DNA from 2 places in the Pseudomonas sp. NPDC090233 genome. Region 1 is predicted to be linked to the other one. Evidence: predicted binding sites of a transcription regulator. Region 1 holds the regulator's gene; the other holds the start of a gene.

Region 1 (3,752 bases):
CGCATCGGTGCCCAGGAACAGCTCAAGACCTTGGGGCGCATCCTCAATGTGCCGGTGACCTACGTCGACCCGGGCCAGTCGCTGGCCCAGGCGCTGGAGCCGCTGCTGCGCAAGCGCGTGGTGCTGATCGATACCGCCGGCCTGCAGGCCAGCGACCCGGCCCTGCGCATGCAGCTGGAAAGCCTGGCCGGCCGTGGCATCGCCTCGAAGAACTACCTGGTGCTGGCCACTACTAGCCAGAAGCAGGTGCTGACCGCCGCCTACCACAGCTACAAGCGCTGCGGCCTGGCCGGTTGCATCCTGACCAAACTCGATGAAACGGCGAGCCTCGGCGATGTGCTGAGCCTGGCCATCAGTCATGAACTGCCCGTGGCCTACCTCACCGATGGCCCGCGCATTCCTGACGACCTGCACTTGCCACGGGCGCACCAGCTGGTGACCCGCGCAGTGAATGTGCAGTTGCAGGACGAGCCCAGCGAAGAGGCCATGGCCGACATGTTCGCTGATCTCTATCACAATCCACGGCGAGCGGGTTGATGAAGCGTGTCCAAAATACCTACACCAAGGGGGCTGCCGCATCGCCCCTCGTGTGGCTTGGGTCCAAGCGAGACAAGGTAAACAACGAACATGGGTAGCATGCATCCCGTACAGGTGATCGCCGTAACCGGTGGCAAAGGTGGCGTCGGCAAGACTAACGTTTCAGTGAACCTGTCCCTGGCGCTGGCCGAGCTCGGCCGCCGGGTCATGCTGCTGGACGCCGACCTGGGCCTGGCCAATGTCGACGTGTTGCTGGGCCTGACCCCCAAACGCACCCTGGCTGATGTCATCGAAGGGCGCTGCGAGCTGCGCGACGTGCTGTTGCAGGGGCCAGGCGGTGTACGCATCGTGCCGGCAGCCTCCGGCACCCAGAGCATGGTGCACCTGGCGCCGGCCCAGCATGCCGGGCTGATCCAGGCCTTCAGCGAGATCGGCGACAACCTCGACGTGCTGGTGATCGACACCGCTGCGGGTATTGGTGACTCGGTAGTCAGCTTCGTCCGCGCGGCGCAGGAAGTGCTGCTGGTGGTGTGCGACGAACCCACCTCGATCACCGACGCCTACGCGCTGATCAAACTGCTCAATCGCGATTACGGGATGAACCGTTTCCGCGTGTTGGCCAACATGGCGCAGAGCCCGCAGGAAGGTCGCAACCTGTTCGCCAAGCTGACCAAGGTCACCGACCGCTTCCTCGATGTCGCCCTGCAATACGTCGGCGCCGTGCCGTACGACGAGTGTGTGCGCAAGGCGGTGCAAAAGCAGCGGGCGGTCTACGAGGCCTTCCCGCGCTCCAAATGCGCGCTGGCGTTCAAGGCCATTGCGCAGAAGGTCGACAGCTGGCCGTTGCCAGCCAACCCGCGCGGGCACCTGGAGTTCTTCGTCGAGCGCCTGGTTCAGCCCACCAGTGCAGGGCCAGTGCTATGAGTGCGAGCGGCTTCAAGATGTACAGCAAGGCGTCCAAGGACGCCCAGTACGAACTGATCGAACGCTACGCCCCGCTGGTCAAGCGTATTGCCTACCACCTGCTGGCGCGCCTGCCGGCCAACGTGCAGGTCGAGGACTTGATCCAGGCCGGCATGATCGGCCTGCTGGAAGTCGCCAACAAGTACGACGCCAGCAAGGGTGCGAGCTTTGAAACCTACGCCGGCATCCGCATCCGCGGCGCCATGCTCGATGAGGTGCGCAAGGGTGACTGGGCGCCGCGTTCGGTGCACCGCAACACCCGCATGGTCAGCGACGCGATGCGCGCCGTTGAAGCCAGAACCGGCCGCGACGCTAAAGATCATGAAGTTGCTGCCGAACTTCAATTGAGTCTCGATGATTACTACGGGATTTTGAACGATACCCTGGGCAGCCGCCTGTTCAGTTTCGACGACCTGTTGCAGGACGGCGAACACGAAGGGCTGCACGAGGATGGCGCCAGTGGCCAGGTCGAGCCGTCGCGCGACCTGGAAGACGAGCGCTTCCAGGTCGCCCTGACCGATGCCATCGCCAACCTGCCGGAGCGTGAGCGGCTGGTCCTGGCGCTGTACTACGACGAAGAACTGAACCTCAAGGAAATCGGTGAGGTGCTGGGGGTCAGCGAATCGCGTGTCAGCCAGCTGCATAGCCAGTGTGCCGCGCGCCTGCGCAGCCGTCTGGGGGAGTGGCGGGCGCGCTGAGCCGGGGGTCGTTGCAGTCGTTTTCACGTTGTACCGAATTGATTGAGTGCGCGCTCGGGGCCGAGCGCGTTAGAGACTGCTTGGAGGTCTAATTGAACAAAGACATGAAAATCCTCATCGTTGACGACTTCTCGACGATGCGGCGGATCATCAAGAACCTGCTGCGTGATCTGGGCTTCACCAACACCGACGAAGCCGACGACGGCACCACGGCGCTGCCGATGCTCGAAAGCGGCCATTACGACTTCCTGGTGACCGACTGGAACATGCCGGGCATGTCCGGTATCGACCTGCTGCGCAAGGTGCGCGCGCACGAGCGCCTGAAGGGCATGCCGGTGCTGATGGTGACCGCCGAAGCCAAGCGCGACCAGATCATCGAAGCGGCCCAGGCCGGGGTCAATGGCTACGTGGTCAAGCCGTTCACCGCGCAGGTGCTCAAAGAAAAGATCGAGAAGATCTTCGAACGCGTCAACGGCTGAATCAGCTCAGGGGGCGCCATGGAATCATCACAAACGTCTTTGGGGGAGTTCGAATCGACCCTGAAGAAGCATGCCCAGGAGTTGGTCGAAAGCCTGGAGAAGGGGCAGTTCGGCGAGGCGGTGCAGCTGATTCATCAGCTCAACCAGACCCGCGACCGTGGCCTGTACCAGGAAGTCGGCAAGCTGACCCGCGAGCTGCACAGCGCGATCGTCAGCTTTCAGATCGACCCGCGCATGCCGCAGGCCGAGGAAGTCTCGCAGATCACCGACGCCACTGAGCGTTTGTCCTACGTGGTCAAGCTCACCGAAGGCGCCGCCAACCGCACCATGGACCTGGTCGAGGAAAGCACCCCGGTGCTTAACGACCTGGCGACCGAAGCGCAGAACCTGAGTGTCGACTGGCAGCGCTTCATGCGCCGCGAAGTTGCTGCGCCGGAATTTCGTGACCTGGTCAAGCGCGTTGACAGTTTCCTGACGCACAGCGCCGAAGGTAACCGCAAGGTCTCTGGCCACCTCAATGACATTCTGCTGGCCCAGGACTATCAGGACCTGACCGGGCAGGTGATCAAGCGGGTGACCACGCTGGTGACCGAAGTCGAAAGCAATCTGCTCAAGCTCGTACTGATGGCCAGTCAGGTCGACCGTTTTGCCGGTATCGAACATGACCACCAGCAGCTACGTGCTGAAAAAGATGAAGAAAAATATCCGGCTCGGGGTGAAGGTCCGCAGATTCATGCCGATAAGCGTGAAGACGTCGTGTCCGGTCAGGACGATGTCGATGATCTGCTGTCCAGCCTGGGTTTTTGAGGAGCACGTTTAATGAGCTTCGGCGCCGATGAAGAAATCCTTCAGGATTTCCTGGTAGAAGCCGGCGAAATTCTTGAGCAACTGTCCGAGCAACTGGTCGAGCTGGAAAGCCGGCCCGACGATGCCGACCTGCTCAATGCGATCTTTCGCGGTTTCCACACTGTAAAAGGGGGCGCCGGCTTCCTCCAGCTCAACGAGCTGGTGGAGTGCTGCCATATCGCCGAGAACGTGTTCGACATTCTGCGCAAAGGTGAGCGTCGGGTCGACG
Region 2 (3,752 bases), on a different contig from region 1:
GCTTGTTCAGGCGGCTGGCCACCAGGTACTGCTTATTCTCGCCCAGCAGGATGCCACAGGCTTTCTCCAGGAAGACCCGGAACTGTTCGAAATCCAAATTACCCGTAGACACTACTGCGGCCTCTTTTCAATCACTGGTGCCGGGAGCGAGCCCCCGGCGGCTTCAATGCGTTGCCTTGATCCGGTCGACCACGCGCTGGGCCAGGTCGTCCGGCTTGAACTTGGCCAGGAAGTCATCGGCGCCGACTTTCTTCACCATCGCTTGGTTAAATACCCCGGACAGCGAAGTATGCAGGCAGATGTGCAATTTTTGCATGCGTGGATCGCTGCGGATCTCCGCCGTCAGCGTGTAGCCGTCCATTTCCGGCATTTCAATGTCGGAAATCATCATCAGGAACTCTTCTTCCGGCTTCTTGCCCTCGTCCACCAGCTTGCGCAGGTAGTCCAGGGCCTGACGGCCGTCGTTGAGCGCCACCACGTCCACGCCAACGGTCTGCAGGCAGCGGCTGACCTGTTTGCGCGCCACCGACGAGTCGTCGACGGTCAGCACCCGCAGCAGCACGGCCTTGTCCTGGGTCTCGGCATCGACCACGCCAACTGACACCTGCTCTGACGACGGCGCCACCTCGGCCAGTACCTTCTCCACGTCGATGATCTCGACCATTCGGTCGTCCACCCGGGTGACCGCTGTCAGGTAGTGGTCACGGCCAGTGCCCTTGGGTGGCGGATGGATCGCCTCCCAGTTCATGTTGACGATGCGCTCGACCGAATGCACCAGAAAACCCTGGGTCTTGGTGTTGTACTCGGTGATGATCACGAAGCTATTGCGTGTATCTTCCTGCAACCCGGGCAGCCCGGTGGCCATCGACAGGTCGAGGATCGGGATGGTTGCCCCGCGAATGTTGGCCACACCGCGCACCACCGGGTGGGACTTGGGCAGCACGGTCAGCTCCGGGCACTGCAACACCTCGCGAACCTTGAACACGTTGATGCCGTACAGCTGCGCGCCATTGAGGCGGAACAGCAGCAATTCCAGGCGATTCTGCCCAACCAGCTGTGTGCGCTGGTTGACTGAATCCATTACCCCCGCCATGCCTGACTCCTTCTTCTTTGTGCCATTTCGTAGCCACTCCTACAGCGAGTCGGCACGGGCTTTGCTTTTTTGAGCGCCATGCACATGAAAACGACAATTTTCCGACGACTGACGCGCCTGCTGAGCGGCTCGCTGGCCATGCTCTGCCTGCTGGCACCCGGCGCGCGTGCGCTGGCGGACGCGGTTACCTTGCCTGAACAGCTTATCGGTGTCACCCAAGGGTTTCTTGAATTCACCGTCGAGGATTACCTGGCAACCACCCAGACGCCGGGACGCTACGAGATTCAGGTCAACCCGCTGGACCCGCGCCTGCGCATGCCCCTGTGCAGCCAGCAGCTGGACGCCTCGCTGGAAAGCCCGGCACAACCCCTGGGCCGAGTCACCGTGCGGGTACGCTGCGATGGCAGCGCACCGTGGACCATATTCGTGCCGGCAACCGTGCGCCTGTTCCGCGACGTGGTGGTGGTGACCCGCCCGCTCAGGCGCCAGGATATCGTCGGTGAAAATGACGTGGCCCTGCGCGAACGCGATGTCGGCACCCTCACCCAGGGTTTTCTCAGCGAGCTTGATCAGGCCGTGGGCATGAAGATGCTGCGCCCGACCGTGATCGACCAGGTACTGACTCCGCAACACCTGGAGCAGGCTGAAGTGGTGCGCAAGGGCGACCACGTGGTGATCACTGCCCGTAGCGGCAGCCTCAGCGTGCGCATGCCCGGCGAGGCCTTGAGCAAAGGCGGCCAGAACGAACAGATCCGCGTGCGCAACCTCAATTCGCAACGGGTGGTGAAGGCCCGGGTTACCGGCCCTGGACAGGTCGAGGTGGCCATGTAGATTCAGCTGGCAGTGTGGAACCGCTTTTCCTAAACTGTGTCAGAACACGGGTTCGCGAGCTTGCCGACAGGCGTGAGCATTTGTGCCTAAAGTTTCTTTCGGGCTGGCCGAAAACAAGGTAAGCGTCCAAATACCCAGAGGTTTCTGATCATGGTCATCGACTTCAGTCGTTTGAATAACTCTCCGTCCATTACGGGCGGCGTTCGCGGCAATGCCGCACCCGGCACCGCCGACAAGCCCGGCGAAACCGGTGAAGCGCCGAAAAGCGCCAGCGCCAGCGGAGAAGCGGTACACCTCAGCCAAGAGGCCCAGCAGTTGCAGAAGATCAGCGACAAGCTGCGCGACCAGCCCGTTGTCGACAATGCCCGCGTGGCACAGTTGAAACAGGCGATCGCCGATGGCAGCTACCAGGTCGATGCCGGCCGGGTCGCCAGCAAACTGCTCGATTTCGAAGCCCAGCGCTGACCGTTCGGCGCGCTGACTTCACGGACGCTAGAAAAGCCAAGAGTTAGCCATGCACGACATCACATTGCTGCAACTGATCGAAGACGACATCGCCCCGACCCAGGAACTGCTCGACCTGCTGCAGCAGGAGGCAGTCGCCCTGCACGGCCGCGACATGGCACCGCTGGAGGGCATTCTGGCCCGCAAGCAGTCGCTGATCGTCCTGCTGGAGCAGCAAGGCATCCGTCGCAACAACCTGCTCGCCAGCCTCGGCCTCAGCGCCGACCGTGCCGGGGTACAGGCGGTGGCCGCGCAGTCGCCCAATGGTGAAGTGATCATGCAGCAGCTCAATGCGCTGACCCAGTTGATGGACGCCTGCCAGAAGGTCAACGAGACCAATGGCCGGATCATCCAGGTTCAGCAGCACGTCACGGCCAACCAGATCAGAATCCTCATGGGCGGCGATTCGCCGTCGCTCTACGACAGCCGTGGCGCCACTTCACCACTGGCCAAGCCCCGGGCGCTCAGCCAAGTGTGATTAGTTCTATCAAGGCACGGAACATACTGGCAAAATGCCGTTACTTGCGTGTGCCGTTTTTGCCTGGAGATTGATAACCCGTGTTCAATGAGACCGATGCCCCGCAACCGCCGAAGGTGCTGAACACGCCTTTGGAGATCGCGGCCAACCTGCGCCAGCTGCAGGACAGCCACGACCCTCTGATCATCACTTTCCATGAGCGCAGCCAGCGGTTCCAGAGCTACGTGGTGCACGTGGACCGTGACAGCAATACCCTGGCGCTGGACGAGATGATCCCGCGCGATGGCGAAAAGTACATCGAGAACGGCGAACCGTTCCGCGTCGAAGGTTTCCATGATGGCGTGCGCATCGCCTGGGAATGCAACCATGAACTGAAGGTCACCGAGGTCGACGGCCATCGTTCCTACCGCGGCGCCATGCCCGAAGAGATGACCTACCACCAGCGCCGCAATGCCTTCCGCGCCGCGCTGAAGCTGTCACAGCTGGTCGATGTGATCCTCGACGGCACCCACCTCAAGGGCAATGGCGCCCTGCGCGGCAAGCTGCTGGATATCTCCGCCACCGGCTGCAAGCTGCGCTTCGACGGCAATGTCGAAGACCGCCTGCAACTGGGCCAGGTGTACGAGCGTTTCAAGGCCGGTAACCCGCTGGGGCTGGTCGACACGATGGTCGAGCTGCGTCACCTGCACCATGAAGAACGCATCAATACCACCTTTGCCGGCGTGCGCTTCCATAACCTCAATGGGCAGGCGCAGCGCAAGATCGAGAGCTTTGTGTACCAGCTGCAGCGTGAGGCGCGGCGGTTCGATAAAGACGATTACTGATCGTTGGCTGAATGTGCGAACG

The links. Region 1 encodes FliA, which starts transcription of late flagellar genes. Its sites were predicted from a motif close to CTAAAGTTTNNNNNNNNNNNGCCGNTAA; they were not measured.
Region 2: flgM (flagellar biosynthesis anti-sigma factor FlgM) is a predicted target of FliA. The motif match lies at 2,011-2,038, and genes of this name have one in related genera.

The regions. Positions count from the first base shown of each region.
Region 1 is NZ_JBIVYQ010000010.1:53,791-57,542, forward strand. It holds gene flhF (flagellar biosynthesis protein FlhF) at 1-537, shown strand, start outside; gene fleN (flagellar synthesis regulator FleN) at 628-1,461, shown strand; gene fliA (RNA polymerase sigma factor FliA) at 1,458-2,198, shown strand; gene ACIQUF_RS24200 (chemotaxis response regulator CheY) at 2,303-2,677, shown strand; gene ACIQUF_RS24205 (protein phosphatase CheZ) at 2,696-3,484, shown strand; gene ACIQUF_RS24210 (chemotaxis protein CheA) at 3,497-3,752, shown strand, end outside.
Region 2 is NZ_JBIVYQ010000013.1:22,264-26,015, reverse strand. It holds gene cheR (protein-glutamate O-methyltransferase CheR) at 1-112, opposite strand, end outside; gene ACIQUF_RS25275 (chemotaxis protein CheV) at 164-1,093, opposite strand; gene flgA (flagellar basal body P-ring formation chaperone FlgA) at 1,172-1,924, shown strand; gene flgM (flagellar biosynthesis anti-sigma factor FlgM) at 2,075-2,389, shown strand; gene ACIQUF_RS25260 (flagella synthesis protein FlgN) at 2,439-2,906, shown strand; gene ACIQUF_RS25255 (flagellar brake protein) at 2,987-3,730, shown strand.